One region of the Cellulosimicrobium sp. NPDC055967 genome, then DNA from elsewhere that is predicted to be linked to it. Evidence: predicted binding sites of a transcription regulator. Region 1 holds the regulator's gene; each other region holds the start of a gene.
The links. Region 1 encodes LexA, which represses DNA repair genes until DNA is damaged. Its sites were predicted from a motif close to TCGAACANNTGTTCGA; they were not measured.
Positions count from the first base shown of each region.

Region 2: a site for LexA is predicted at 4,058-4,073, ahead of ACFC2L_RS14095 (YbaK/EbsC family protein). Genes of this name have one in related genera too.
Region 3: a site for LexA is predicted at 5,553-5,568, ahead of ACFC2L_RS05355 (replicative DNA helicase). Genes of this name have one in related genera too.

Region 1 covers NZ_JBHJYJ010000007.1:144,470-151,466, forward strand. The annotation lists gene ACFC2L_RS11530 (ATP-dependent DNA helicase) at 1-1,258, shown strand, start outside; gene ACFC2L_RS11535 (L-lactate dehydrogenase) at 1,308-2,318, shown strand; gene lexA (transcriptional repressor LexA) at 2,445-3,179, opposite strand; gene ACFC2L_RS11545 (LysM peptidoglycan-binding domain-containing protein) at 3,523-3,867, shown strand; gene nrdR (transcriptional regulator NrdR) at 4,309-4,848, shown strand; gene ACFC2L_RS11555 (aldo/keto reductase) at 4,943-6,031, opposite strand; gene ACFC2L_RS11560 (DUF5302 domain-containing protein) at 6,199-6,393, shown strand; gene ACFC2L_RS11565 (pyridoxamine 5'-phosphate oxidase family protein) at 6,475-6,894, opposite strand.
Region 2 covers NZ_JBHJYJ010000010.1:104,405-111,401, forward strand. The annotation lists gene ACFC2L_RS14085 (siderophore-interacting protein) at 1-612, shown strand, start outside; gene helR (RNA polymerase recycling motor ATPase HelR) at 822-3,143, shown strand; gene ACFC2L_RS14095 (YbaK/EbsC family protein) at 3,224-3,805, opposite strand; gene ACFC2L_RS14100 (hypothetical protein) at 4,154-5,203, shown strand; gene ACFC2L_RS14105 (DNA polymerase Y family protein) at 5,200-6,939, shown strand; gene ACFC2L_RS14110 (error-prone DNA polymerase) at 6,932-6,997, shown strand, end outside.
Region 3 covers NZ_JBHJYJ010000003.1:116,083-123,079, forward strand. The annotation lists gene ACFC2L_RS05325 (transglycosylase domain-containing protein) at 1-1,855, shown strand, start outside; gene rpsF (30S ribosomal protein S6) at 2,008-2,298, shown strand; gene ACFC2L_RS05335 (single-stranded DNA-binding protein) at 2,453-2,998, shown strand; gene rpsR (30S ribosomal protein S18) at 3,100-3,336, shown strand; gene rplI (50S ribosomal protein L9) at 3,356-3,802, shown strand; gene ACFC2L_RS05350 (MATE family efflux transporter) at 3,866-5,176, opposite strand; gene ACFC2L_RS05355 (replicative DNA helicase) at 5,634-6,997, shown strand, end outside.

The sequences.
Region 1 (6,997 bases):
GGTGACCGCGGCGGCGACGGTCGACCTCTCCGTCCCGGCGATCGAGAGCGCGGCCCGCCTCGCGCGGCGGCACGGGGGCGTCACGACGGACGCGCTGGACGCGGCCTCGGCCGCGTTCGGCACGGTCGTCGGAGCGCTGCCCGCCGAGCGGTTCCCGGACGGGCTGCCCGAGGGCGCGCGCTCCGCCGTCGCCGCCGTGCGCGACGCCGCGCGCGAGGTGCTCTCGACGCTCAAGCCCGAGACCGGGGTCACCAAGCCGGCCCAGCCCGACTCCGGCCTGAAGATGGCGCAGTCGACCATGCTGCAGCTCTTCGAGGTCGCCGAGCGCATGGCCGCGGACCCGACCGGGCACGACGTGCTCTGGTGCTCCCGGCCCGGCGAGGGCGGTTGGTCGGCCGACCGGTTCGGGGAGGGCGCGAGCCGCCTGCACGCCGCCCCGCTGGGCGTCGCGGGCCTCATCCGCACGCACCTGCTCGCCGAGCGCACCGGGGTCTTCACCTCGGCGACGCTCGCGCTCGGCGGGAGCTTCGACGCCGTCGCGCGCACCTTCGGGCTCGGCGGCGGCGAGAGCGGGGACGCCGACGCGCCGCGGTGGCGCGGGCTCGACGTCGGCAGCCCGTTCGACTACGCGCGGCAGGGCATCCTCTACGTCGCCAAGCGGCTGCCGACGCCCGGCCGCGAGGCGTCCACGGAGCACCAGCTCGACGAGATCGCCGCGCTCGTGGAAGCGGCGGGCGGCCGCACGCTCGGCCTGTTCTCGTCGCGTCGCGCCGCGGTGGCCGCTGCGGAGGCGATGCGCGAGCGGCTCGACGTGCCGATCCTGTGCCAGGGCGACGACCAGCTCCCCACGCTCGTGCGCGAGTTCGCCGACGACCCGGCGACGTGCCTGTTCGGCACGCTGTCGCTGTGGCAGGGCGTCGACGTCCCGGGGCCGTCGTGCCATCTCGTGCTCATCGACCGGATCCCGTTCCCGCGCCCGGACGACCCGGTGAAGTCGGCGCGGGCCCGTGCCGTCGAGGCCGCGGGCGGCAACGGGTTCATGCAGGTCTCGGCGACGCACGCCGCGCTCCTGCTGGCGCAGGGCGCCGGTCGGCTCGTCCGGTCGACGGCGGACCGTGGCGTGGTCGCGGTCCTCGACCCGCGCCTCGTGACCGCGCGCTACGGGACGTTCCTCACGCGGTCCATGCCGGGGTTCTGGCAGACGACGGACCGTGACGTCGCCACCGCTGCGCTCCGGCGCCTCACCGCTCTAGGCTGAGTCCTTTCCCGCGAGCATCAGGGAACCCAGCGAACTTCACGGAGGCGACATGACGACGAGCACGTCCCCGCACGGCACGGGCGACGCGACCACGGGCGGGCCGGGAGGGGGAGCGCGGACGACCAAGCTGGCGATCGTCGGCGCGGGCGCCGTCGGGTCGACGCTGGCCTACGCGGCCCTCATGCGCGGGGCCGCGCGCACGGTCGCGCTCCTGGACGTGAACCGGGCGAAGGTCGAGGCGGAGGTGCTCGACCTCCAGCACGGCATCCAGTTCATGCCGATGGCCCGCGTCGAGGGGTCGGACGACGTCGCGGTGTGCGCAGGGGCCGACGTGGTCGTCGTGACGGCCGGGGCCAAGCAGAAGCCCGGCCAGACGCGGCTCGACCTCGCCGAGGGCACGATCGGCCTCATGCGCACGATCCTTCCCGGGCTGGTGGAGGTCGCCCCGGACGCGGTCTACGTCATGGTGACGAACCCGGTCGACATCGTCACGTACGCGGCGCTCAAGTTCTCGGGGCTGCCACCGTCGCAGCTCTTCGGCAGCGGGACGGTGCTCGACTCGTCGCGCCTGCGCTTCCTCGTGGCCCAGCACTGCGGCGTGGCGGTGCAGAACGTCCACGCGTACATCGCCGGCGAGCACGGCGACAGCGAGATCCCGCTATGGAGCTCGGCGACCATCGGCGGCGTGCCGCTCCTCGAGTGGCCGGGACTCGGTGGCCGTGGCCCGCTGACCGAGGCGGTGCGCGACGACATCGCGCGCGAGGTCGTGCAGTCGGCCTATCGGATCATCGAGGGCAAGGGGGCGACGAACTACGCCGTCGGGCTCGCGGGCACGCGCATCATCGAGGCCGTGCTCGACGACGAGCACCGCATCCTGCCCGTCTCGACGCTGCTCGACGGCGCGTACGGGCTCGACGACGTGTGCCTCTCGCTGCCCACGCTCGTCGACCGTCGCGGCGCCAGCGAGCGGGTCGAGGTGCCGCTGGCCGCGGCAGAGCTCGCCGGGCTGCGCTCGTCCGCGGAGTCGCTGCGGGGCGTCGCCCGGCGCTTCGGCCTCTGACCCACCGGGCCCGCCGACGGGGTCCGCGCACCGCGAGAGCCGGGTGGTCGACGACCACCCGGCTCTCGCCGTGCTCGGTGACTGTGACTGTGACGGGGACGACGACGGGGACCGGACCCCGTGCGCTCAGAGGCTGCGCAGGACGGAGACGACGCGCCCGAGGACCTGGGCGTCGTCGCCCGGGATCGGGTCGTACGCCGCGTTGTGCGGCATGAGCCAGACGCGACCGTCCGCGCGGCGCAGGGACTTCACCGTGGCCTCGCCGTCGATCATCGCCGCGACGATCTCGCCGTTCTCCGCCACGGGCTGGCGGCGTACGACGACCCAGTCGCCGTCGCAGATCGCGGCGTCGACCATCGAGTCGCCCTGCACCCGCAGGAGGAAGAGCTCGCCCTCGCCGACGAGCTGGCGGGGCAGCGGGAAGACGTCCTCGACGACCTGCTCCGCGAGGATCGGGCCGCCGGCGGCGATGCGGCCGACCACCGGGACGTACGACGGCGCCGGGTGCGCCTCGTCGTACGCGGGCTCGGTCGCGGAGCCCGCCGCCGTGAGCGGGGTGGCGCGGCGCGCGTCGTCCGGTTGAACGACCTCGATCGCGCGGGGGCGGTTCGGGTCGCGCCGCAGGAACCCCTTGCGCTCGAGCGTCGTGAGCTGGTGCTTCACCGACGACGGGCTCGTCAGGCCCACGGCCTCGCCGATCTCCCGCATGCTCGGCGGGTAGCCGCGCTGCTCGACGCACGCGCGGATGGTCTCGAGCACGAGGCGCTGCCGCGGCGTGAGCCCGTCACCTCCCGCCGACCCGTCCGGGAGCTCGCGCACCTCGGCGAGCCCCCGTGCCCTGTCCGTGCCTCGTCCCGCCATGGTCGCTCCGCCTTCGTCCGTCGCGGCCGCCGACGCCTCCCGGGCCTGCAGCCTCCCCTCCCCGGCGCGTGCGCTCCGGGACCTCGGTCGCCCCTCCGGGTCCGAGCGGACATGTCCGGCGAACCGACCTGACCCCAGGCTAGGGGAGGTTGCGACACGAATCAAACACCTGTTCGAGCATGTCTCGACTCCGTGGGTCGTTCGTGATAGACCTTCGTACAGGTGTTCTACGTACACGTGTTCGACCGGTCCGGGTCGGCGCGGAGGCGAAGGGCTCGCGGCGTCCGATCGACCGGGGAAGGCGATCGGGCCCGCGGGCCGGGACGGAGCAGGGATGGATGCGATGACGATCTCGACGGTCGGGCCCCTCGGCCCTGGGGCAGGGCGAGCGGGGGAGCGGCCGCTGCGGCTCACGCGGCGGGGCCGCGTGGTCCTCGTGCTCCTGGCCGCCGTGGTCCTGCTGCTCGCCGCACGGGTGGGCGTCGCCGTCGCGAGCGGTCCGGGAGAGCCTCTGGAGGTCCGGGTCCACGTCGTGAGTTCGGGCGAGACCCTCTGGGAGCTCGCGCAGGGCGTGGCGGCCCCGGGCGAGGACCTGCGCGACGTCGTGAGCGGGCTCGCCGAGCTCAACGGGCTCTCGTCGTCGGGCCTCCAGGCCGGTCAGAGGATCCTCCTGCCGACATCCGCCTGACGCCGAGCCCCGCGGTCTCAGGGGGCCGGTGCGGTGTGACGCAGGACGGTGCGGTGTGACGCAGGACACGGGAGGAAACGGCTCCGCACGGTGCGCAGGGGTTGCGGTGGCATTTAGGTCACCCTAAGTTAGTGTCACCTCACAACGCCGGCTGGGGGGCTGGGCGGACGAGGCGAGGAGCACGCGGTCCACCGCGACTCCTGTGCACGTCACCGCGCGTGAGGCGAGTCACGCGCGAGATGGGGACGGGGGCGTCCCGACGGGGGCGGTCGAACACGACCGCCCCCGTTCTGCCGTCCACGCGCCCCGGTGCGGCTGCCCGCGCGCCGCCGCGTCACCGCGCGCGAGCCGCCGGCGTCGGAGGCGTGTTGCACCGTCCTGCCGCGACGGCATACGTTCGTCGCGCCGACCTGTCGGCGCGAACCCGCGGAGGAGCCCGCCATGCACTGCCCGTTCTGCCGCCACGCGGACTCCCGCGTCGTCGACTCGCGCACCTCGGACGACGGCGCGTCGATCCGTCGGCGCCGTCAGTGCCCCGAGTGCAACCGCCGATTCACGACGATCGAGACCGCGAGCCTGTCCGTGGTCAAGCGCTCCGGCGTGACGGAGCCCTTCTCGCGCGAGAAGATCGTCAACGGCGTGCGCAAGGCCTGTCAGGGGCGGCCCGTCAACGAGGACGACCTGGCGGTGCTCGCGCAGCGCGTCGAGGAGACCATCCGGGCGAGCGGCAGCGCCGAGCTCGACGCGTACGAGATCGGGCTCGCGATCCTCGGGCCGCTGCGCGAGCTCGACGAGGTCGCCTACCTGCGCTTCGCGAGCGTCTACCAGGCGTTCGACTCGCTCGAGGACTTCGAGAGCGCGATCACCTCGCTGCGCGTCGAGCGCGAGGAGCGCGAGACGGCCGCGGCGCGGGCCGAGGAGGGCTCGGGCAGCACCGCTGCGGACGCCGACGTGCGCGAGCACACCGCACCGCACGCCTGAGGCGTCGCGCGCAAGGTCACGTCGCGGCGCCGTGCGCGAGGTCACGTGGTGCCCCCGGCGGAGGGCCCGGGTCGTCGACGTTCGCCCGGCGGGCCTACAGGTCGCTGGACCGCGACGCCCAGATGTTGATGCCGGTGTCCGCGGGCAGCGCGTCGACGGCGGCGAGCTCCTCGGCGGAGAGCGGCGGCGCGTCGAGCGCGGCGAGGTTCTCGTCGAGCTGTCGCGTCGAGCTCGCGCCGAGCAGCACGGAGGTGACCCGCTCGTCCCGCATCGCCCAGAGGATCGCCGTCGTGGCGAGGCTGCGCCCGTGGGCGCGGGCGAGGTCGTCGAGCCGGCGGACGTGGTCGAGGTTCGCCTCCGAGAGGAATGCCGGTCGCAGCGGCCCCCCGCGCGCCGCGCGCGAGTCGTCCGGGACCCCGTGCAGGTACCGGTCGGTGAGCATCCCCTGGGCGAGCGGCGAGAAGGCGACGACGCCGAGTCCCTCGGCGCCGGCGACGTCGAGCACGGACGCGCCTGCGGGGTCGTGCGGGTCGGGCTCCTCGACCCACCGGTTGAGCATCGAGTACGACACCTGGGTCACGACGAGGTCGACGCCCACCTGCTCCGCGACCTGCAGCGCCTCCCGGGTGCGGCGCGCCGAGTAGGACGAGATGCCCGCGTACCGCGCGCGCCCCGAACGGACCGCGGTGGCGAGCGCGCCGACGGTCTCCTCGAGCGGCGTCGTCGGGTCGAAGCGGTGGGAGTAGAAGATGTCGACGTGGTCGAGCCCGAGGCGACGCAGCGAGGCGTCGAGCGAGGAGAGCAGGTACTTGCGCGAGCCGCCCTCGCCGTAGGGACCGGGCCCCATGCGGTAGCCGGCCTTGGTCGTCACGACGAGCTCGTCGCGCACGGGCCGCAGCTCGCGCGCGAGGAGGTGCCCCAGCGACTCCTCGGCCGCTCCGCCCGGCGGGCCGTAGTTGTTCGCGAGGTCGAGGTGGGTCACCCCGCGGTCGACCGCGTGCAGCACGATCTCGCGCTGCGTCGCCCGCGGGTCGGCGTCGCCGAAGTTCTGCCACAGACCCAGCGACACCGCCGGCAGCGCCAGCCCGGAACGGCCGAGACGGCGGTGCGGCAGCGGGGCGTGGTCCGCGGACGACGCCGCGGAGGGGCCGGCGGCGGGGGCGGTGGAGGAGTCGGTCGGCACGGGGCCGACGCTACCGGACGCCACCCGACCGTCCCTCGGGGAGCGGCTGACCGGCGGACAAATCAGGTGGCGTCCGGCGTCGGGGTGCGGGAGGCTGGTCGAGGTGCCCGCACCGTCGGGCCGACCGCAGTGCACGACCGAGTTCCCCCATCGACGAGGAGACCGCCATGGCGTCCGACCAGCAGCGATCCGCTGCAGACACCGCACCGACCGACGAGGCCAAGGCGAAGTTCCGGGAGGCGCTCGACCGGAAGAACGCCGCACGCCACCGCACGGCCGACGGCGAGTCCAACACCGGGGCGGTGCACGGGTCCGAGACCGTGGGCCCGGTCCAGCGCACGTTCCGCCGCAAGTCGGGCTGACCGCCGGTCCGGCTCAGCGCTCGTCGTCCGGTCGCCCCGTCGGGGTGGCCGGACGACGCACGTCCGGGGCGACGACGGTCGCTAGGCTTCCGAACGGGCGAAGCGTCGCCCGGTCAGCTCGCGGACCTCGATGACGACCCACTCCTCGGTCGGCACGTCGACGACGGGGACGAGCGGGGCCGCGTCCGCCAGGACGGCGTCGACCTCGTGCTCGGAGCGCACCCGGCGCGCGGTGCCGCGGGCGACGACGCTCCAGGCCCCGTCGTCGTCGACGTGGTCCCACTCGAGCGCGACCCGCTCGTTGGTCGCGAGGGTCGCGAGCTTGGTCCCCGGCACGGTGCGGAACGCGAGCGTGCGCCCGTGCGCGCGGACGGTCACGGGGTAGATGTCCGGCTCGCCCCGCACGCTCACGGCGAGGCGTGCGACGTGGGTCCCCTCCACGAGGTCCCACGACGCGTCCGCGTCGAGGATCTGCGGCCCGTCGTGCGTGTATCCGGTCATGCCTCATCGTGGCACCGCCGAGCGCGGGGCGCTCAGCGGCGAAGGTCATGCCGCCCGAGGACCTTCGCCGCGTGCGCCGGGGCCACCGGTGCACGCGGCGAAG
Region 2 (6,997 bases), on a different contig from region 1:
CTGGCCGCCGAGGTCGGCACGCCGCTCGTCCTGCTCGGCCCGGACGCGTCGTTCGACGGTCCCGTCGGCGGCATCGAGTTCCGCCCGCCGACGCGCCCGCACGCGCTCCTGCTCGCCGGCGACGAGACCGCGCTGCCCGCGATCGCCGCGATCTGCGAGGACCTGCCCGCCGACGCGTGGGGCGAGGTCTACGTCGAGGTGCCGCACGTGGGCGACGCGCGCGACCTCGTCACGCCGCCGGGGGTGCGCGTGACGTTCCTCGCGCGCGACGACGTCCCCGGCGGTCCGCACGACGCGCACGACGCGCACGGCGCGCGCCTCGTGCCCGCCGTCCAGGAGGCCGCCGCGCGCATCCTCGGTGCGGGGGTCCTCGGGACCGACCCGCCCGCCCAGTGCCGCACCGCCGAGGACCTCGAGGACGTCGACGTCGACGCGTCGATCCTCTGGGAGGTCCCCGGCCTGCTCGAGGAGGACACCGTCCTCTATGCCTGGCTCGCGGGCGAGGCGAGCGCGATCAAGACGCTGCGCCGCCACCTCGTCACCGACCTCGGCGTCGACCGACGCGCCGTCGCGTTCATGGGCTACTGGCGCGAGGGCCGCGCCGAGAGCTGACGTTCCACGAGACGAGAGAAGTGGCCCCTCGCCGAGCGCGGTGACGGGCCACTTCTCGCATCTCGGCTGGTGGGCGCGGCCGCACGGGCCGGGCCACCGCCCGTCGACGGCGGGGAACGGAAAAGGAGGTCTAGCGGCCTCCCTTTCCAAGGTATAGCGCACGGGGGGTCTTGCGGCAAGAGCCCCCTGGGGGCGCAGAATCTCCGTTCGTGCGCGGGCCGTCGTCGGTCCGCGCCGTCCCGCTCGACCTCGGACCGGAGCTGATGACGTTGCCCGACGCCCCCGTGACCGCCGACCGCACGACCGACCCGACCGCCCGTCCGACCCCGGGCGGCGCCCGGATCTTCGACCTCCCCGACCGCCTGGCAGCGAAGGCCGACCCCGCGCTCGTCGCCGCCGACGAGCGGCACCTCGCCGCGATCGCGGCGAGCCTCGAGCACTCCGTCGCGGACCTCGCGCAGCGCCTCGACGCGGCGCGCCGCGCGCCCGGCGGGAGCGGGACGGAGGCGCTCGAGCGTGACCAGGAGATCCACCGGCTCAGCGGGCGGCTGCACCTCCTGCAGCGCTACGGCGTCGACCTGTGCCTGGGCCGCATGACGTTCGCCGACGGCTCCGCCCCGGTCTACGTGGGGCGCGTGGGCCTCACGGACCCGGCGGGGGAGCGGCTGCTCGTCGACTGGCGCTCGCCCGCCGCGGAGCCGTACTTCGCCGCGACGCCCGCGCACCCGCTCGGCCTCGCGGCGCGCCGTCGGTACCGGTGGGCGCGTGGTCGCGTCACGGACTACTGGGACGAGGAGCTCGTGCCCGACGGCGCCGGGTCGGGTGCGGCGCTCGACGACCAGTCGGCGTTCGTCGCGAGCCTCGGCGCGAGCCGGTCGCCGCGCATGCGCGACGTGCTCGGCACGATCCAGGCGGACCAGGACGCGATCGTGCGCGCGGGCTCGCGCGGCGCGCTCGTCGTCGACGGGGGCCCCGGCACGGGCAAGACCGTCGTGGCGCTGCACCGCGCCGCCTACCTCCTGTACGCCGACCCCCAGGTGGGCGCGGGGCACGGGGGCGTGCTCGTCGTCGGGCCGAGCCGCCCGTACCTCTCCTACGTCGCCGACGTGCTGCCCGGGCTCGGCGAGGACGGCGTGCAGACCTGCACGCTGCGCGACCTCGTCCCCGAGGGCGCGACGGCGCGCGCGGAGACCGACCCCGAGGTCGCCCGGCTCAAGGCGTCTGCCGACCTCGTCGCGGCGATCGAGCCGGCCGTGCGGTTCTCCGAGCGCCCGCCCACCGAGGGCATGGAGGTCGAGACGCCGTGGGCCGACGTCTGGCTCTCCACCGCCGACTGGGCGGAGGCGTTCGAGTCCGTGGACCCCGGCACCCCGCACAACGAGGCGCGTGACGACGTCTGGGCAGCGCTGGTCGAGATCCTCGTGGACAAGACGGTGGGCGAGGAGACCGCGGAGGACGCCGGGGACCTGTCGGCCGACGACGTGCGCCGCGCCCTGCGCAGCCACCGCGCGCTCGGCGCCGCGTTCGACCGCGCGTGGCCGCTCGTCGAGGCGACGGACCTCGTGGCCGACCTGTGGTCGGTGCCCGCCTACCTGCGCCTGTGCGCGCCGTCGCTCACGCCCGCGGAGGTGCGCGCGCTCCAGCGCGCGGACGCGCAGGCCTGGACGACGGCGGACCTGCCGCTGCTCGACGCCGCGCGGCAGCGCCTGGGCGACCCGGAGGCGTCGCGACGCCGTCGCCGCAACGAGGCCGCCGCGGCGGCCGAGCGGGCCCGGATGGACGACGTCGTCGACCACCTCGTGGCGTCCGACGACAGCGAGCTCATGGTCATGACGATGCTCAAGGGGCAGGACCTGCGCGACGCGCTCGTCGACGACGGCGCGCTGGTCACGGCCACGCCCGACCGGCTCGCGGGTCCGTTCGCGCACGTCGTCGTCGACGAGGCGCAGGAGCTCACCGACGCCGAGTGGCAGATGGTGCTGAGGCGCTGCCCGTCACGCAGCGTCACGGTCGTCGGGGACCGCGCGCAGGCCCGCCACGGGTTCGCGGAGGGCTGGCGCGAGCGGCTCGGGCGCGTCGGGTTCGACCGGGTCGCGGAGGCGTCGCTGAGCGTCAACTACCGCACGCCGCAGGAGGTCATGGCGGCGGCGGAGCCCGTCATCCGGGCGGCGCTCCCGGACGCCAACGTCCCGACGTCGGTGCGCAGCACGGGCGTGCCGGTCGCCCACGGGGCGGTCGCGGACCTCGACGGGATCCTCGACGCGTGGCTCGCCGAGCACGCCGAGGGCACGGCCTGCGTGATCGGCGGCGCGGGGTCCGTCGCGGCGTCGACCGAGTCGGTCGCGGCGCGGCTCGGGGAGGACGGGGCGTCGCGCGTGCAGGTGCTCACGCCGGAGACGGCGAAGGGACTCGAGTTCGACCTCGTCGTCCTCGTGGACCCGCAGACGTTCGGCGACGGCGTCGAGGGCGCGGTCGACCGCTACGTCGCGATGACGCGCGCGACGCAGCGCCTCGTCGTCCTGGATCGCTGACGATCGCCCGCCGAACACGACATGGAGGTCGCCAAGGAGCTTGTGGCGACCTTCATGTCGTGCTCGGCGGGTTGGGCGGGTCAGGCGACCGGGACGGCCAGGTCCTCGACGACCTCGACACCGGGCAGGCGGCCCAGCAGGTCGCCGGGAAGCAGCAGCTTCGAGCGCCGCACGCCGCTGCCGATCAGCGCGTGCGCGCCGTCGGTCACGATGCGCGAGTCCACGAGGACGCGCCACCCGTCCGGGAGCCCGACGGGCGTGATGCCGCCGTACTCCATGCCGGACTCGGCCGTCGCACGGTCGGTCGGCAGGAACGACGCCTTGCGCACGTCGAGCAGCTTGCGGACGCGCGTGTTGACGTCGGCGCGCGTGTGCGCGCGCACCACGGCGGCGGCGACCCGCTCGTCGCCCGCCCGCGCGCCGCCCACGACGACGCAGTTCGCCGACGCCTCGACGGGCAGGTCGAACGCGGCGTTGAGCGTCGCGGTGTCCGCGAGGTCGGGGTCGATCTCCGTCACGGCGACGAGCGCCGCGACGTCCGGGTCGGCCTCGGCCCACCGGCGCAGCGCGTCGGCGGTCACGGGGGCGACGAGGTCGAGGTGGTCGAGCGCGGGCTCCCAGGTGAGCGAGCCGAGCGTGGGCAGGGTCGTGCGGGCGTCCATGGCGCCAGCCTGCCATCCGGCGGGGCATCGTGCGGCGAGGACCGGCTGCCGAGCATGCGGTCGTGGCTCGCTCTGCACGCCGCACGGGCTGCGACTCCGTGCTCGGCGGGAGGAAGAGGTTCAGGTAGAGGTCGAGGGTTCGGGTCAACCCTCGAGCGACGGTCGAGGGTTGCGGCGGGCATCTCGGACGAAGCCGACGGCTCTCACCTGCGGAGTTGACACCCCGCGACGGCGGTCGTTCACTGGAAGTGTTCGAACGCCTGTTCGAACGATGGTGGGTGCAGAACGACGCCCCCAGCAGTCGACGCGCGGTGCGCGTCCCGTCCGAGCAGCATCCCGGGAGGCGAGATGACCCTTCTCGCCGACCCCGCCGAACGGGCGGGGGCACCAGACCCGACGGTCGCGGCCGTCGACAAGGCCGAGCGCGCCCGCGCCGTCCTGCGCCGTGCGGAGGAGCGTACGGGCGTCCGCCGACACCGCACGGTCGCCGCCCCCGCGGTCCCGGCAGCACCGGCCGCCGTCCCGCGCGCCGACGTCCCGCGCGCCGACGTCCCGCTCGCCGACGTCTCCTCGCCGACGGTCGCCCGGCCGACCCCTGTCGTGCCGGCCGAGCGCCCGGCGCGCGCCCGCGGCCGCCACGTCGCGATGCGGGACCCGAGCCGGGACGCGGGCACGGACGAGCGGGTGTGGCCGGTGCACGACGCGCTCGCGCCGCTCCTCCCGCTCGGCGCCCTGCAGCGTGGCACCGCGCTGGCGGTGCGCGGCTCGACGAGCCTCCTGCTCGCGCTCGTCGCGCGGCCCTCCCGGTCCGGGGCATGGACCGCAGCGGTCGGGTTCCCCGCGGTCGGGCTGCTCGCGGCCGCCGACGTCGGCGCGGACCTCGACCGCGTCGTGCTCGTCCCGCGCCCCGGCCCCGACGCGGCGCTCGCGATCTCGGCGCTCGTCGACGGCCTGGACGTCGTGGTCGTCGGGCCCGACGCCGCCCTCACCGACACCGACCGGCGTCGCCTCACCGCCCGGGCGCGCGAGCGCGGGGCGCTGCTCGTCGCGGCCACGGCGTGGCCGGGCGCGCACGTCGTGCTCACCGTGACGGGCGGCGGCTGGTCCGGGGCCGACCGCGGGGCGGGCTGGCTGCGCCGGCGCACGCTCGTCGTCGAGCGGGCGGGTCGCGGGGGCGCCGCGCGCCCCGTGCGGGTCGAGGTCGAGCTCCCGTTCGCCCACGAGGACTGGCCCGCGTTCCTCGCCGAGGACGCCCGCGGCACCCGGCCCGCGGCCGGGACCGGCGCCACCGTGGCCGAGACCGCCGCGACCGCCCATGAGACCGCCCACGGGACCGCCGTCGGCCCCGCCCGGGTCGACGACCCCGACCGGCCCTCCCGGCTCCGGCTCGTCGGATGAGCACGAGCCCGACCCGCACGGCCGCCCTGTGGGTGCCGGACTGGCCGGTGCTCGCGGCGATGGCGGTGCGCGACGTCCCCGCGCACGTCCCCGCCGCGACGCACGACGGCCGTCGCGTCGTCGCCGTCTCCGCGACCGCGCGGGCCCACGGCGTGCGCCGGGGCATGCGCCGCCGTCGGGCCCGGGAGTGCTGCCCGGAGCTCGAGCTGCTCGACGTCGACGACGCGCGCGACGCCCGCGAGTTCGAGCCCGTCGCCCTCGCGGCCGAGACCGTCGTCGCGGGGCTGGAGATCACCCGGCCCGGCCTCCTGCTCCTGCCGGCCGCCGGGGCGAGCCGCTATCACGGGTCGGACGTCGCGCTCGCGGAGGCGCTCGTCGCGCGCGTCGCCGAGCGCACCGGGCACGAGAGCCAGGTGGGCGTCGCCGACGGCATCCTCGCGGCCGTGCTCGCAGCGCGGGACGCCGCCGTCGTCGCGCCCGGCGGCTCCGCCGCGTTCCTCGCCCCGCGGCCCGCGCGCGACCTCGCGCACGTCGCCGCCCGCCCCGACGCCGCCGTCGCGGTCGACGAGCTCGTCGACCTCCTGGGCCGGCTCGGCGTGCGCACCCTCGGGGCGCTCGCGGCACTGCCGCCCGCGACCGTCGAGGGGCGGTTCGGCGACCTCGGCGCGTGGGCGCACCGGCTCGCGCGCGGCGAGGACCTGCGCCCGCCCGCGCGGCGCCGCGTCGAGCCCGACGTCGCGGTGGGCGCCGACCTCGACCCGCCCGCCGAGCGCGTCGACGTCGCGACCTTCGCCGCGCGGCGGCTCTCCGAGGACCTGCACGACCAGCTCGTCGCGCGCTCGCTCGTCGCCGGGCGCCTGCGCATCACCGCGCGGACCACGGAGGGGGACGACCTCGAGCGCACCTGGCGGCTCGACGGGCCGGGTGCGATGAGCCCCGCGCGCCTCACGGACAAGGTCCGGTGGCAGCTCGAGGGCTGGCTCACCACGACGAGCATCCGCTCCGCGCGCGCGGCCCGGTCCGCGCGCGGTGGCAGGCGTGGTGGCGAGCGAGGCGGCTCGCCCGGCGGCGCCGACGTCGTGCCCGACGTCGCGCCGCTGACCCGCCTGTCCCTCACGGCCGAGGAGGTCGTCCCCGCGGGGGCCGAGCAACCGCGCCTGTGGGGTGCGTCGAGCGGCGAGGACGCGCGCGCCCACCGCGCGCTCGGGCGCGTGCAGGGCATCCTCGGCGGCGACGCCGTCCTGCGCGTCCAGGTCCAGGGCGGGCGCGACGCGACCGACCGCGTGCACCTCGTGCCGTTCGGGGAGGACGTCGCCCGCCCGCGCGACCCGGCCCTGCCGTGGCCCGGCGCGCTGCCGAGCCCCGCGCCGGCGGTCGTGCCCGTCGAGCCGCAGGACGTCGTCGTGCTCGACGCCGCCGGGCGGCCCGTCGTCGTCGACGCCCGGCTCGCGATGAGCGGCGAGCCCGCGACCGTGCGGTGGGTCGCCCCGGCACCCGAGGAGGAGGCGCGCCGCGCGGGGGCCTCCGGACGGGAGGCGCTGCGCCCCGGCACTGGCCCCGGGGCCGGGGCCGGGCGCGCCGTCGTGGACTGGGCCGGGCCGTGGCCGCTCGCCGAGCGCTGGTGGGCACCCGCGTCGCGGCGCCGGGTGCACGTGCAGGTCCTGCTCGACGACGGCCGCGGGCTCCTCCTCGCGAGCACCCGCGGGCGCTGGACCGTGGAGGGCCTCTATGACTGACCGGACGGCAGGGCCGCGGTACGCCGAGCTCCATGCCCACTCCGCGTTCAGCTTCCTC
Region 3 (6,997 bases), on a different contig from region 1:
GCAGCAGGACAAGGCAGACATCCTCGGCAACTACCTCAACACCATCTACTTCGGCCGTGGAGCCAACGGCATCCAGGCCGCTGCGCAGAAGTACTACGGCGTGAACGCCGCCGACCTCACGGTCTCGCAGTCGGCCATGATCGCGGGCATCATCCCGAACCCGACGTACTGGGACCCGGCGAACGACCTCGACCAGGCGACGTACCGCTGGAAGCGCACGCTCGACAACATGCTCAAGGACGGGCACATCGACAAGGCGCAGTTCGACGAGGCGGTCGGCGCCGGGTTCCCGATGCCGAACGAGTACGTGAAGTCCGACAAGCTGGGCGGACCGCAGGGCTATCTGCTCGTGGAAGCGCAGAAGGAGCTCGACAAGATCGGCATCACGGAGGAGGACCTCCTCACCGGTGGCTACCGCGTGACGACGACGATCGACCCGACCATGCAGAAGGCCGCTCAGGACACGATCGCCGCTCTGCCTCAGGAGTCGCGCGGTGACGACAACCCGGTCTCGCCCAACCTGCGCGCCACCATCGTGTCGATCGACCCCAACGACGGTTCCATCCGTGCCCTCTACGGTGGTGCCGACTATCTCAGCAAGCCCTTCAACGACGCGACCCAGGGCGCTGCGCAGGGCGGCTCGACGTTCAAGCCGTTCACGCTCATCGCGGCGCTGGAGAACGATCACACGCTCGACGAGCGCTACGACGGCAACAGCCCCAAGACGTTCCCGGGCGCCAACGACGGCAACGACTGGAAAGTGCGGAACTTCGGCGACGCGTCGTACGGGAACGTCGACCTGGTCAAGGCCACGGCAAACTCCGTGAACACCGTCTACGCGGAGCTCAACATCGAGACGGGTCCGGACAAGACCGCCGAGGTGGCGCACCGACTGGGCATCTCCGACAAGACCGAGGTCCTCGCGAACGCGGCCAACGTGCTGGGAACCGCGACGGTGACGCCGCTCGAGCTCACCAACGCCTACGCCACCATCGCGGCCGGCGGGCAGAAGTCGACCCCGCACATCGTCGCGAAGGTCGTCGACTCTCGCGGGAACCTCAGGTACCAGGCGCCCGGTGCGGAAGACCGTGCGGCGGAGTTCAGCACCGAGACCATGGCGGCCACGCAGTACGCGCTGTCGCAGGTCGTGGAGCAGGGCTCGGGTGAGCCTGCGCAGGCTCTCGGCCGCCCGGCCGCCGGCAAGACCGGGACCTCGAACGAGAACAAGTCCGCCTGGTTCGCCGGCTTCACGCCGGGTCTCGCGACCGTCGTCGGCCTGTACCAGAACGGTCCGAACGGTGAGCAGGAGCAGATCACGCCGTTCGGGCGCTGGGCCGACATGCGCAACCCGGAGATGACGGGTGGTTCGTGGCCGGTCGAGGCGTGGACGTCGTACATGCAGGCCGCCACGGCGAACCTGCCGGTCGGCGAGTTCCTGCCGTACACGCCGCCCAAGCCGCAGCCGACGGAGACGCCCACCGAGACCCCGACGGAGACGCCGACCGAGGGCACGGAGCCGGAGGAGCCGGTCGAGCCCGAGCAGCCGGAGAACGTTACCGTGCCCAGCGTCGTCGGCATGGAGAGCCGGGCCGCGCGCGCCCAGCTCGAGGCGGCAGGGCTCAAGGTGCGGATCACCGAGGAGTTCTCCGACCAGCAGCCGCGCGGCTTCGTCATCAGCCAGTCGTCGATCGCCGAGGTCCCACCAGGGTCGACCATCGCGCTCGTGGTCTCGAAGGGGACGGACCCGGGCCAGCAGCCGCCGGACCCCGAGAACCCTGACCCGTCGCCGACGGAGACGGAGAATCCCGGCGGTGGCGGGCCCGGGGGCGGCGGCGGGAACGGCAACAACCCCTGACCTCGGCCGTTCCGCAGATTTCCAGCGTTCCGCGCCGAGCGGGTACCCTGGGGAGCTGCCGTCCGCCCGTCGGACGGCAGCAGCATGAAGCATGAACCCTCCTGTCACGGAGAGACCGTGACCGCGAAGACCAGAGGAGGTGGGTTATCCGCATGCGTCAGTACGAACTGATGATCATCCTCGACCCCGAGATCGAGGAGCGCACCGTCGCCCCGTCGCTCGACAAGTACCTGTCGGTCATCAAGACCGACGGCGGCTCCGTCGACAAGGTGGACATCTGGGGTCGTCGCCGCCTGGCGTACGACATCAACAAGAAGTCCGAGGGCATCTACGCGGTCGTCGACTTCACGTCGACCTCCGACACCGCCAAGGAGCTGGACCGTCAGCTCGGCCTCAACGAGGTCGTCCTGCGGACCAAGATCCTGCGCACGGACGCTCGCTGATCCTCCCCGCGTCCCCCGTTCGACCGTCCTGCACCGGGATGCTGCACGCCTTAGCGCGTGTGGGCGCCGCGTGGTGGGATGAGCGACGCGAGAACGTTACGAGCGAGGCGCACGGCGCCGTCGACGACACAGACGACACACGAAGGAGCTGGCTATGGCAGGTGACACCGTCATCACGGTGATCGGGAACCTCACGGGAGACCCGGAGCTGCGTTTCACCCCCTCGGGTGCGGCGGTGGCCAACTTCACGGTGGCGTCGACGCCGCGGACCTTCGACCGCCAGTCGAACGAGTGGAAGGACGGGGACACCCTGTTCATGCGCTGCTCGATCTGGCGCGAGGCCGCGGAGAACGTCGCGGAGTCGCTGACGAAGGGCATGCGCGTCATCGTGCAGGGCCGCCTCGTCCAGCGCTCGTACGAGACCCGCGAGGGGGAGAAGCGCACCGTCGTCGAGCTGCAGGTGGACGAGATCGGTCCCTCCCTGCGCTACGCCTCCGCGAAGGTCACCCGCGCCCAGCGCTCGGGTGGCGGTGGCGGCGGCTTCGGCGGCGGTGGCGGCTACGGAGGTGGCGCCAACTCCGGCGGCGCCTCCGGCGGCGGATTCAGCTCCGGCGGCGGTCAGCAGCAGAGCGACGACCCGTGGGCCACGGCTGGCCCCGCGTCGTCCGGTGGTTCGTTCTCCGACGAGCCCCCGTTCTGATCGCCCGCCACTCCCAGAACACACACCCGTCCCCGTGGGTGCCGCACCGCTCGCCGGTGCGGACCGCGCGCGGGGATCGCACCTTGTAGAGGAGCAACACCATGGCGAAGCCTGTGGTGCGCAAGCCCAAGAAGAAGTCCAACCCGCTGAAGTCGGCCAAGATCGAGTCGGTCGACTACAAGGACACCGCGCTGCTGCGCAAGTTCATCTCCGACCGCGGCAAGATCCGTGCGCGTCGCGTGACCGGCGTCTCCGTCCAGGAGCAGCGCCAGATCGCCCGTGCGGTGAAGAACGCGCGCGAGATGGCGCTGCTGCCGTACACGTCGACGGCTCGCTGAGCGGGAAGGGAGAGAACTCATGGCCAAGCTGATCCTGACCCACGAGGTCACCGGTCTCGGTGAGCCCGGCGACGTCGTCGAGGTGAAGGACGGGTACGCCCGTAACTTCCTCGTCCCGCGCAAGCTCGCCACGCCGTGGTCCAAGGGCGCCGAGTCGCAGGTGACTGCGATCCGCAAGGCGCGCAAGGCCCGCGAGATCGCGTCGCTCGACGACGCGAAGGCGATCCGCGACTCGCTGCAGTCGAAGCCGGTCGTCGTCGAGGCGAAGGCCGGCGCTGCCGGTCGCCTCTTCGGTGCCGTGACGACGGCGGACATCGCGTCCGCCGTGACCGCCGCGGGCGCGTCGGTCGACAAGCGCAAGATCGAGATCGGCCAGCCGATCAAGGCGACGGGGGACTACACGGTCTCCGTCCGCCTCCACCCGGAGGTCTCCGCGACCCTCGCGGTGAAGGTCGTCGCTGCCTGATCTGCTGCTGAGCAGTCCTCGAAGGCCCGGTCCCTCCTCGGAGGGGCCGGGCCTTGGTGCTGTTCACGCCGTCCCGGTGACCATCCAGGCGCTGCCCCGGGCGCGCAGGCCCGTGGTGACGGCGCGGGCGGCCATGAAGACCCCCGCGAAGGCGAGCCACAACCACGCGAGGCCCGCTGCGCCGTCGGGCGCCCACTGCCGGACGGCGAGGGCGAACGGCACGTAGACCACGAGCGTGAGCATCCCGGCCCAGGCGAGGAACCGGCCGTCTCCGGCGCCGATGAGGACGCCGTCGAGCACGAACACCCAGCCCGCCATGGGCAGGAGCAGCCCGCACACGGCCATGCCGACCGCCACCGCGGCGCGCACCTCCAGGTCGGACGTGAAGAGCAGCGCGAACCACCAGCCGCCCGCGGCCATGACGACCCCGAGGGCTGCGCCCGCCGCGACCCCCCACTGCAGGGTGCGGCGCAGGACGGCCCGGACGCGCGGGACGTCGTCGGCCCCGAGCCCGTGGCCGACGAGCGCCTGCGCGGCGATGGCGAGCGCGTCGAGGGCGAAGGCGGCGAGCCCCCAGACGGAGTTCACGACCTGGTAGCCGGCGAGCGTGACCTCGCCGAGCCCGGTCGCGACGAACACGGTGAGGAGGATCGCGAGGCGCAGCGAGAGGGTGCGGACGAAGAGCGGCGCCCCGGCGCGCGCGTTCGACCAGATGCCGCCGGCCGCGGGGCGCAGGGACGCGCCGTGGCGGCGCGCGCCGCGTACGACCACGACGACGAGCACCGCGCCCATGGTGAGCTGCGCGACGGCCGTCCCGATGCCCGAGCCGGCGATCCCGAGGCCCGCACCGTAGACGAGGACGACGTTGAGGACCGCGTTGAACGTCGCGCCGCCTGCCGCGACCCACAGGGGCGTCTTCGTGTCCTGCATGCCGCGCAGGACGCCCGTGGAGGCGAGGACGAGGAGCATCCCGGGGAGGCCGAGGGCGGACCAGCGCAGGTAGACGACGGCGTGCTCGGCGACGTCGCCCGTCCCGCCCATCGCCCCGACGGCCCAGGGCGCGGTCGCCCACAGGGCGGCGGCGAGGAGCACGCCGAGCCCGACGGCGAGCCACAGGCCGTCCACGCCCGACTGGAGCGCCTCGCGCGTGTGCCCGGCGCCGATGCGGCGGGCGACGGCGGCCGTGGTCGCGTAGGCGAGGAAGACGCACAGCCCGACGAGGGTGACCAGGAGCGTCGAGGCGAGCGAGAGCCCGGCGAGCTGCGCGGTGCCGAGGTGGCCGACGACGGCGCTGTCGACGAGGACGAAGAGCGGCTCCGCGACGAGCGCGCCGAGGGCGGGGACGGCGAGCGCGAGGATCTCGCGGTCGAGCAGGGAGCGGGTGCGGCGTCCTGTGGACGACGGCGCGGGGTCGGGTGGCGTCCGGGTGTCGCCGGAGTGGCCGGGCGGTGTCCGGCGTGTCGTCGGCGTGTCGTCGGACTTTCTTTCTTCCACACCCCTGAGGGTAGTGACGAGGCTGGTCAGAGGCCCCTCGCGCTGATGTACACAGGGAGATCGTGACGTTGTCCACACGGTTATCCACCGGGTGTGCACAGTGACGGGGACTGTGTCCACAGGTTCGGGGGTCCCTGTCCACCGGGCGTGCACAGGGTCGTTTGCGGCCTGCAGGACGGCGTTCTAGTGTCGCGGGGTCGTGCCTGTCGGAGGCGGGAGGCGCGGTCACCGGGACAGTCGTGTGGGTGGCCCGCGGTAGAACACGTGTACGACGAAGGTTTGTCCCGGTCGCGCGGTCCCTCGTGGGTCGTGGCGGCTTCGGGGGAGCGAGGGGCGCATGTCGATCGAGGAGCTCGAGGAGAGCTACGGGGGCCCGGGGCCGTCAGGTTTCGACCGGACACCGCCCCAGGACGTCGCGGCGGAGATGAGCGTGCTCGGCGGCATGCTGCTGTCCAAGGACGCCATCGCCGACGTCATCGAGCAGATCCGCGGCTCCGACTTCTACCGTCCCGCGCACGAGGTCGTGTACGAGTCGATCATCGACCTCTACGGCCGCGGCGAGCCCGCCGACGCCATCACCGTCGTCGCGGAGCTCACCAAGCGCGGCGAGCTCCAGCGCATCGGTGGCGCCCCGTACATCCACGACCTCATGGCTGGCGTCCCGACCGCCGCGAACGCCGGGTACTACGCGCGCATCGTGCGCGAGCGCGCCGTGCTCCGGCGCCTCGTCGAGGCCGGCACGCGCATCGTCCAGCTCGGCTACGCGACCGACGGCGGCGACGTCGACGAGATCGTCAACAACGCCCAGGCCGAGGTCTACGCCGTCACCGAGCGTCGGACCACCGAGGACTACCTTCCGCTCTCGGAGATCCTCGGCCCGACGTTCGACGAGATCGAGGCGGCCCAGGGCCGCGGCGAGGGCATGACCGGCGTCCCCACCGGCTACTCCGACTTCGACCGGCTCACCAACGGTCTGCACCCCGGCCAGATGATCGTCGTCGCGGCGCGACCGGCCATCGGCAAGGCCCTCGCCCTCGACACGCCCCTCGTCACGCCGTCGGGCTGGACGACGATGGGCGACGTCGCGGTCGGCGACCTGCTCGTGTCCGCGGACGGAACACCCACGCGCGTCGTCGGGGCGACCGAGGTCATGGTCGACCGCCCGTGCTACGAGGTCGAGCTCGACGACGGCACGGTGATCGTCGCGGACGCGCAGCACCAGTGGGTGACCTCGACCCGCGCCCAGCGGCGCGCGGCACGCGCCGGCGAGACGCCTGAGTCGTCCGTGCGCACGACCGAGGAGCTCGCCGCCACGGTCCGGACCGCGACGGCCGACCGGCGCGCGAACCACTCGATCGCCACCGCGGCGCCGCTCGACCTTCCCGAGGCCGACCTCCCGATCCATCCCTATGCACTCGGGGTCTGGCTGGGCGACGGCAGCTCCCGACGCGCCGAGTTCACGTCCGCCGACCCCGAGATCGCGATGCGGCTCGAGGGGCTGGGCTACGTCGCGCGGCCGGACGCGGACGACCTGCGCGCGCCCGGTGCGTCGGGAACCGACCACATCCCGGCTGCGTACCTCCGCGCGAGCGAGTCCCAGCGCCGGGAGCTCCTGGCGGGTCTGCTCGATACCGACGGCACCGTCATGCCGCAGGGCAGCGTCCAGATCAGCCTGACGAACGAGCGGCTCGCACGCGAGAC